3 regions of the Vibrio kyushuensis genome follow, and region 3 is predicted to be linked to each of the others. Evidence: predicted binding sites of a transcription regulator. Region 3 holds the regulator's gene; each other region holds the start of a gene.
What was found. Region 3 encodes PurR, which represses purine synthesis genes. Its sites were predicted from a motif close to TNANGNAAACGTTTNCNTNA; they were not measured.
Positions count from the first base shown of each region.

Region 1 (3,239 bases), on a different contig from region 3:
GCTGTTGAAGGCAATATCGACGCTCAAATAGCATTAGCCACAATCTATGAGAAACACCCAGAAAAACCAAAGAACCTCGACATGGCCGAACTTTGGTATCTTGTCGCGCAGCCCAATAGTGAAAAGGCAGAATCAGGTTATAGCCGAGTATTGGAAGCTAAATTCAATCAACGCAAGGCACAACAAGTCTCATCCCTGGATCAACTAGATGTTGCTTTTGAAATGAGTGATGTAACTGTTGAGTCAACTTCTACATCACCAAAGCCTAGCGATCAAACTTATTCCAACCCTCTTATTGTTATCGGCATCATTATTATTGCCGTTCTAATTTCAATCACGGTTAAACGACGTAAACGTAAAAAGCTGAGCACAGACCTTAACCAAAAACAGATCCTAAAGGAAACTACACAAAATCAAGCACTAATAATTAAACAGCAGAAGCGACAACTGGAAACTATGTTTCATCAGGTTAAAAAGTTACAGCAATCAAATCAAAGAGCACCAGATGCAGATAAACTGACCATCGCATGTGCCATTTTCGGTTTTAAAGCAACAAAACTTCCAGATCAAAAACAGATTAAAGTTCGCTATAAACAATTATCTAAGTTGTATCATCCCGACTTAAGTGGGAGTGATGAAGAGATGAAAAGACTTAACAGTGCGCTAAAGATAATCATTACTCACACTAAAAAACCAACCAACGTTAACTAATTGTTACATTTCGTCAATATTTGTAAAACCCCCGCACATCGCCATAAATAAGCTGCGCAAGCGATTCCCCTCTCACACAAGTAACAAAACTTTAACTTCAAAGGGGGAAATATGTCATAATGCTTTTGGAAAATAGATGGCGAACTCAAACAAGAGGGAGAAAATAATGTTCAGCTCAGAAGGTACTTGTGACTGGTGTAAAAAACCTAGCGTACTCACTCAACTTAACTACATTGACGGTAAGTCTAACAACTCATGCAAAGACTGCTACGATCTTGCAGCACTGGATGTCCGCCAATTTAATATTGCTGAACAACGGCAGCTAGAGCGACAAAGCGTTCACTGCTGACAGCTACCACCATTTTCTGACTAACAAAAGCCACTTAAAGTGGCTTTTTCGCTTTCTACTGTTACTAAACCCCATTCGTTGCATAAAAAACACACTCCCAATCTAATCGAAATCACACTTTGTTCATTAAAACGTCAGTTTTAGCTTGATCCTTGGATAAAATAAAACTACTGTATAGGCATACAGTATGTATAAAAGGACAGGATAATGTTGCAGCAACAGACTAATCAATACTCAAAATTCAATACCCTTGCCCAACCAACAAGAGCAATGATTATTGACGATTCAATCATGTATCGCCTATCTGGTTTATCCAATAGCCAACAATGGATTCTTTTTACCGCAGAATGTCCTCGTCCTAACCTTGAGCAGTTCTCTTCATCAAAAGTGAGCTGTAATAAAATTATTCATATGAAACCGTCGCAATCGATGACTGAGTTAGAAACCGTTACCAAGGCTATAAAATCAGGTAACGCGAGTGCAGTCGTCGCCTCTAATAGCATTGATCATATTAACCAAGCCCTATTACAATCTTTAGCATCACACCATGACTGTGAAGTATTTTTCGTTGAAGGCAGAGGCCAAAAGTACCATTAACAAGTTCGACGTCTTTTCACACTCTTTCGCCTCACACGTTGAGGCTTTTTTCTTTTTCCTCAAATATATTCAAGCCAGAACAAGCAATAGGCAAACGTTTGCTTTTTAAGTGATGAGCTTGAAAAGTTCTGGTATGATGCATTCCATATTCACTGTCTAGGTCGCGTCTTTTAACGTACTTAGGCACATTCTCAATGTGACGTTTAATAAAATAGGAATGTCTAATGAGCCTTGCTGATCAAGTCTTAGCCGTCAATGACGATTTACCAATTCGCACTAACAAACCTGTTCACAGCGGTAAAGTCCGCTCTGTTTACTGGTTAACTGAAGAAGACAGTCAACGTCTTATTCAAGAAAAAGGTTATGATGTCGCTCCCGACGCGCCTTTAGCGATTATGGTAATCAGTGACCGTATTTCTGCGTTTGATTGTATTTGGCATGCTGAAGGTGGCCTTAAAGGAGTACCTGGAAAAGGTGCTGCACTGAATGCGATATCTAACCATTGGTTCGATCTGTTTAAGAAAAATAACCTTGCTGACAGCCATATTCTTGATATTCCACATCCGTTTGTTTGGATTGTTCAAAAAGCAAAACCAGTCATGATAGAGGCTATATGCCGCAACTATATCACTGGCTCTATGTGGCGAGCGTATGAGAAAGGCGAACGTGAATTTTGTGGTATTGAGCTTCCAGAAGGGCTTGAGAAAGATAAGGTTCTTCCTGAGCTTCTAATTACTCCGTCAACCAAAGGGATTCTTAAAGGTATCCCTGGTGTTCCTGAAGCCGATGATGTCAATATCTCACGTAAGAATATCGAAGATAGCTATGCTGCTTTCAATTTCTCTGGCTCAGATGACATTACAAAATACGAGACTCTGCTAAAGGAAGGTTTTTCTGTAATTAGTAAAGCTTTGGCTGAAGTAGACCAAACTTTTGTCGATACTAAGTTTGAGTTTGGCTATGTGAATGACGCTGCGGGTAATGAAAAACTTATTTATATGGATGAAGTTGGCACGCCTGACTCTTCTCGCATTTGGGACACCAAAGAGTATCAAGCGGGTAATATTGTTGAGAATTCGAAAGAAGGCTTCCGCCAGTTTCTTTTAAACCATTTCCCAGATCCAGACATCCTTCTTAACAAAGAACGCATGCCAGAAAGAGAAGCCCTAGCGCGCAACAATGCCTTACCAAATGACGCATTGATGGATATTTCTAAAACATACATTAGCATTGCCGAAAAGATTACGGGTAAACCTTTACACCTAAGCGCTAACCCTAAGCAAGAGATCATCGACGTACTTCGTGAACAATATGGCTTGATTGACTAAGGTCTACTTAATTAGAAGTTATCTATTTATCTCAACATCGAGCTAAAATAGCAATTGATAAAAAAGCGCCCGTTATTGCAACGGGCGCTTTTATTTTTGGTGGACACCACTTCCTATAAGAAATGGGCTCCAACTAACTTATACTTTAAATCGACCAATTTCAGTTTGCAGCTCATCAGAAAGTTGTGACAGCTCTGAAGCTTGCACTGCTGCTTGTTGTGCTTCAGATGACAATTCATTGGAAACATCACGAA
Region 1 is NZ_JAKJSV010000010.1:27,022-30,260, reverse strand. Features, by position in the region: gene L4D20_RS19900 (J domain-containing protein) at 1-711, shown strand, start outside; gene L4D20_RS19895 (hypothetical protein) at 878-1,060, shown strand; gene L4D20_RS19890 (hypothetical protein) at 1,268-1,657, shown strand; gene L4D20_RS19885 (phosphoribosylaminoimidazolesuccinocarboxamide synthase) at 1,882-2,985, shown strand; gene L4D20_RS19880 (methyl-accepting chemotaxis protein) at 3,124-3,239, opposite strand, start outside.
Region 1: a site for PurR is predicted at 1,744-1,763, ahead of L4D20_RS19885 (phosphoribosylaminoimidazolesuccinocarboxamide synthase). Genes of this name have one in related genera too.

Region 2 (3,239 bases), on a different contig from region 3:
AGAGCCTCAATTTGAGGCTCTGTTAGGTATTCTTGGGCAACGTCTTTGAGGCTATCAAATAGATACAAATTATAGGCCCGGCAGGTTGTTTAATTGTATAAGCAACTTACTTTGCAAAGAGATTCCTTGCGAACTAATCCCTTAAAAAGAACTGGTTAGCGAGTGTGAGCGATGCTACTTACTGCTGCTAGTTCTGCTGCTTCTTGCTCTTGCTGTTCTTGGCGCTCACGTGCGTCTAGAACATCTTTAGTAATAAGGCCTTCTTCGATTTCGCGTAGAGCGATAACCGTTGGCTTATCATTCTCTTCTGGCACTAGTGAATCTTTACCACCAGTCTGCATTTGACGAGCGCGGCGTGCCGAAATCAGAACTAGGTCGAAACGATTGCCTACTTTTTCAACAGCATCTTGAACAGTTACGCGTGCCATGAGGACTCCAATTAGTTAACTTAAATTTTTAATGACGAGAAAGTATACAAGTTTAATGTGACACTTTCTAGCGATTAAATAGATTTGATCCTAAAGGATCTTGGGGTGTTATGACGCTATGCATGATCATTTCATTGCTAGGGTCATGACGTTAATTGAACGGTTTCAGTCAGTTTGTCTGACTTATTCCGCCAAAAGCGCGTTAAGCATGCCTTTATATTTAGCAGCTTGCTTATCTTGCTTCAATCTTTCTGCACGAATAATGGCTTTAAAGTCCATTAATGCTGCATCAAAATCATCGTTGATAATGACGTAGTCGTATTCGCTGTAGTGAGAAATTTCTGCTTTTGCTTCTGCCATACGCTTTGCAATCACTGTATCGCTATCTTGGCCGCGAGCATTTAAACGACGCTCAAGCTCACCGTTCGATGGCGGTAAAATGAAAACACTGCGTGCTAGTGGCATTTGCTGGCGAATTTGACGAGCACCTTGCCAGTCAATATCAAGGAAGACATCAATGCCTTTCTCTAGATTCTGTTCAATCCAAACCTGAGACGTACCGTAGTAGTTACCAAACACTTCAGCGTATTCGAGGAACTCATTTTTACTGATCAGTTCTTCAAAGTGCTCTTTTTGTACGAAGTGGTAGTGTACGCCATCTTGCTCGCCCGGACGCATACCACGAGTGGTATGAGAAACCGATACTTTCATCGCGTATGTTGGATTGGTTTCTAGCATCGCTGAGATCAAGCTAGATTTTCCTGCGCCGCTAGGTGCAGATACGATATATAGAGTACCTTTGCCCATCTGTACTGTTCCACGTTTGGTTGGATGGAAGCCGAAAGTGATTCGTCTTCAATTAAAGATAGCACTGACCGAAATAATCGTCATCGAGAGGTAAATCATTCATTGATTTATCTGTTTAAGTCGATGGATTTTTGGTCAGAAAAATGGAGGCGAAGAATAGCATGATTTGCCATATTTCGACAAGCGGATGAGTGCATGAGAGAAATCCGCAATTGTTGAGGGCAAGAGAGCATTAATTTTTCAAATAAAACGGGCCAAAATTAAAGTGTATGTTTTTCAATTGTTGGCAAACGTTTGCTTGTTTATCAACAAGTTGATTTTATGGCGTAATTTTTGTGCAAAATAATGTCGAAAATCATTGAATTATTCATGAGAGCAATTAGAATTCGCGCCAAAGTTTTATCGCACTGTATATGTTTAGTGATTTGGTCTAAACGTTTCTACTACTGAGCCTAACTCGGTTGCTACAGTCCTATGTTGGTTGCTTGTATTGAGCGTTTAACCATATTCAGCGTGATAATCCCACCGATTTATAAATTAACTGAATAAGGTCTCACCGTGAGCGTCGATACTGCAATCAAGAAGAGAGCGTCTGATTCTATTCTTGAATCTACCTTCAAAATTACCGAAAGAAAATCCACTATTGGCACTGAGCTGTACGCCGGTTTCATTACTTTTTTAGCAATGAGCTACATATTGGCAGTGAACCCAGCCATTCTTGGCGATATTCCAGGTATGGATCGCGGTGCGATTTTTACAGCAACGGCATTAGCAGCGGCACTTGCTACGCTAATCATGGGAATATTTGGTAATTACCCAGTGATGCTTGCTCCGGGCATGAGCATGAACGGCTTCTTCAAGGGATTGTTATTTAGTGGTTCTGTTGCCTTAGTATGGCATGAAGCACTGTTTGGTATTTTCCTATCAGGTGTGCTTTATCTGATTCTGTCGATGACCAACATGCGTAAAGCGATGATTGAGTCGATTCCTGAGGATTTGAAGCTAGCAATCACCGTTTCACTCGGTCTGTTCATTGCTTTCTTGGGCCTAAAAAACGCTGGCATCATTGTTTCAAACCCATTTGTATTAGTGGGAATGGGCGATATTACTGACCCGCAAGTATTGATTGCTTTCGTGAGTATTTTTATCGCTTTGGGTTGTATGGTTCGTGATATCAAGCTGGCAACGTTCATCTCGTTTATCTCCGCGATTGTATTAACGATTCTGGCGGATATCTTTCTTGGTACTAACCATGCGCCGATTCCAGAGCAATTTGTCACTATGCCACCAAGCATGGAAGGCAGCTTTGGTGCGATCTTTAACTTCTCAGGCTTCACGGCAGAGAAGATGTTCGACCTACTGTTTATCGTTATCATCTTCTTGATTGTCGATTTCTTTGATGGTTTAAGCACCATTGTTGGTGTTGGCCGTGATGCAGGTATTATTGATAAAGACGGTAAGGTGCCAAATGCGCGCTCTGCACTGGTTGCTGACGCTGGCGGCACGGTGATTGGTTCTGTATTAGGTACGACATCTATTACGGCCTTCTCTGAGTCTGGCATTGCTTCTTCTCAAGGTGCGAAGACGGGTTTGGCGGCTGTAATGGTGGCTGGGTTATTCCTAATCTCGCTATTCCTATACCCACTGTTCTCAATTTTCTCGGCAGCGATGGTTGCACCTGCGATGGTTGTTGTTGGTATCTACATGATTGGTCGTCTTGGACAAATAAACTGGGAAAAGAAAGAGTCACGTATTGCCGCTTTCTTCACCATCATGTTTACAGTACTGAGCTTCTCTCCAGCTAACGGTATGGCGATGGGCTTCATTAGCTATGCATTTACTATGGTTGTTGCAGGTAAAGGCAAACAAGTACACCCAGTGATTTATGCGCTGTGTGTGCTGTTTATGACTTACTTGGTCCTGCTTTAATCTAGTAAGCATTCGAAATTTAAAAGCCAGAGCATGATGCTCTGGCTTTGTTGTTTATTAAGCTAAGTGATTTAG
Region 2 is NZ_JAKJSV010000007.1:305,078-308,316, reverse strand. Features, by position in the region: gene spoT (bifunctional GTP diphosphokinase/guanosine-3',5'-bis pyrophosphate 3'-pyrophosphohydrolase) at 1-68, opposite strand, end outside; gene rpoZ (DNA-directed RNA polymerase subunit omega) at 156-428, opposite strand; gene gmk (guanylate kinase) at 612-1,235, opposite strand; purine riboswitch at 1,623-1,722, shown strand; gene L4D20_RS17170 (NCS2 family permease) at 1,794-3,164, shown strand.
Region 2: a site for PurR is predicted at 1,518-1,537, ahead of L4D20_RS17170 (NCS2 family permease). Genes of this name have one in related genera too.

Region 3 (3,239 bases):
GACTCTGCGCTGCCTTATGCGTCGATGTACATTGGTAAATCGGGCCTTCTCAATGACGTCCCTGCAAAAGAAGTGGCAGAGCTAATGGCACAGCATGGTGTAACTGTTGACGAAACTCTTAATGAACCTGCTGACCATCTGGCCGTTGAACTCGATTTCTTAGGTAATCTTATTATTCGTTCGAACGAGTTAGAACAAGAAAAGCATTTAGACGAAGCACTTGCAGAGCAAGAACAGTTTATCAGCACACATATTCTTACATGGACACCGCAGTTCAATGAGAAGTGTCAGAAGCTCGATGAGTTCGGCTTCTACGCATCAGTTTCTGAGTTATTGTGCGCTTTCTTAGAGCTTGATTGTCGTTATTTGGTTGGCGAATAAACAATCTGCTTCAGAAAGTAACAAAGTTTCAAAAAATTGCCATGATATTGTCTAATTGTGGTTTTAGATCACGTCAAAGTAGTCTGTTTTCGTTGCTTGTACTACGTATGACGTCTAAAATTAGCACCGATAATGACAATTATATTGAATAATAAACCGCTATTACAGGCGGTTTTTGTGTTTTAGGCACTTGGACACTTGATTTGTTTGTAGATACAAGCGATTTGTAGATGTAACCCGTTTATAAGCGCAAATTATTTACTTCGCCACTTAATAGGACAGGAATTATGGCCACAATTAAAGATGTTGCTCGCTTAGCCGGCGTATCAACAACCACCGTATCTCACGTTATAAATAAGACTCGATTTGTGGCTGAAACCACCCAAGAAAAAGTAAATAAAGCAGTAGACGAATTAAACTACGCACCAAGTGCCGTTGCTCGTAGTTTAAAGTGCAATACCACACGCACCATCGGTATGCTCGTCACGCAATCAACCAATTTGTTCTTTTCTGAAGTGATCGATGGTGTTGAGAGCTACTGTTACCGTCAAGGCTATACGCTTATCTTGTGTAACACTGGTGGAATATACGAGAAACAACGCGACTATATTCGCATGCTAGCTGAAAAACGTGTCGATGGTATTTTAGTGATGTGTTCAGATTTAACTGAAGAACTTCGAGAGATGCTTGATCGTCATGCTGACATCCCTAAGGTTGTTATGGATTGGGGCCCTGAAACGTCTCAAGCCGATAAGATCATCGATAATTCAGAAGAAGGCGGTTATTTAGCGACGAAATACCTCATTGATAAAGGTCATACCGATATTGCATGCCTAAGTGGCCATTTTGAAAAAGCAGCTTGCCAAGAACGTATCGCAGGATTTAAACGCGCTTTAACCGAAGCCAACCTTAAAATCGATGAAGATTGGATTCTAGAAGGTAACTTTGAGTGCGATACAGCCGTATTAGCCGCTGACAAAATTGTCGCTATGGATAACAAGCCTACTGCCGTTTTTTGTTTCAACGATACGATGGCTTTAGGCCTTATTAGTCGTCTAGGGCAAAAAGGCGTCAATGTACCAAATGACATTTCAGTGATCGGTTACGACAATATTGAATTGGCTGAGTATTTCTCTCCTCCTCTCACAACTGTTCACCAACCTAAACGACGTGTGGGTAAAAATGCTTTTGAGATCTTACTTGAGCGAATTAAAGACAAAGATCATGAAAAACGTGTGTTCGAAATGCATCCAGAGATCGTAGAACGTAATACAGTTCGCGATCTAACTAAATAATAGTTATGTCATTTATCGAAACTTGCGTATTTTGTGATATAGTTTAGACTCATTATTGAGACAAATTTATTGAATAAACATCACAGTAATAGAATCCAAATGTGAAGTTCATTCCTAATTGGTCGTCTTTAATAGAAGTCACGCACAGGGCAAACCATTTGAAAAAGTGGGACGCAAAGCCTCCGGCCTAAACCAGATCTTCTGTCTTAACAGAGTTTTTGATAGGTAGCGGGGTTGCCGATGGCAAACAATGCAAACACAAGTTTACTTACGAATGACACAGTTTCTGCATGTTTTGCTAATCTCTCGGACCTGATTTGGTGGCGTATTTTACATACACCGAGAACATACAGCATGGATAAACCAGTACTAAAAGACTCAATGAGGCTGTTTGAACAGCTTGGACGAGTAAAGTCTCGTTCAATGTTTGGCGGCTTCGGCATTTTTATCGAAGAGACAATGTTTGCACTTGTTGTAAACGATAAGCTTCATATAAGAGCCGATAGCAATACAGTCAAAAAATTCAAACAACAAGGCTATGAACCGTACGTCTATAAAAAACGCGGTCACCCCGTCGTTACAAAGTATTATGCTTTGCCTAATGACTGGTTAGCGAATCCGACATCCACTCTATCAGAAGCAAAAAATTCACTCGATATTGCTAAGAAAGAGAAAGAGAGCCAAGCAGCAGCAAAGCCAGACCGTCTTAAGGATCTGCCAAACCTGAGGCTTGCAACCGAAAGAATGCTCAAGAAAGCGGGCATTGATTCGGTTACAACTTTAGAACAGAGAGGCGCTGTAGAGGCTTATAAAGCCATTCAGCAATCACATGCTTCAGATGTGGGATTAGAGCTGTTGTGGGCACTAGAGGGAGCGATTAAAGGCACTCACTGGTCTGTCGTACCTCAAAACCGAAGAGATGAACTTTCAGGTCGATTAAGGTAATCCCACTTTTAAATCGGATTACTCAGCTAAAGCCAACGTCAATACGTTGGCTTTTTTATTGCCTTCTGTTTCTAAATCCGATAATTGTTCGTTGTTATTGAAATTTTTACGTCTTAATGCTGTTCTTAATAGGCACACCCAAAACTCATCGGCTCTATATTTATGAACAAAAAACTTTTCCTCGGCCTCTTACTCATCGGCGTCATTATCTTCCTTACTCTTAATTATGGGCAGCTACTAACGTTAGATAATGCAAAAGCACAACAAGAGTCTCTAGCACAATTCATTGAGTCTAATTTCTTAGTTGCTGCATTAAGTTACTTTGGGATTTATATTGTTGTTACCGCATTATCTATACCTGGCGCAGCTGTTGTGACACTACTAGGCGCTGCGTTATTTGGTTTTTGGACCAGTCTTTTGCTTGTATCTTTCGCCAGCACGATTGGGGCGACTCTTGCATTTCTTAGCAGTCGCTTTCTACTTAAAGAATGGGTACAAAACAAATTTGGAGATAAGCTCTCAACAATTAATGAAGGTGTTAAAAAAGATGGGGCTTTCTATCTATTTACATTAAGGCTTATTCCAGTCGTACCCTTCTTTCTAATCAATTTGCTGATG
Region 3 is NZ_JAKJSV010000004.1:265,149-268,387, reverse strand. Features, by position in the region: gene torD (molecular chaperone TorD) at 1-381, shown strand, start outside; gene purR (HTH-type transcriptional repressor PurR) at 669-1,676, shown strand; cyclic di-GMP riboswitch class I at 1,815-1,918, shown strand; gene L4D20_RS10360 (TfoX/Sxy family DNA transformation protein) at 2,031-2,621, shown strand; gene L4D20_RS10355 (TVP38/TMEM64 family protein) at 2,784-3,239, shown strand, end outside.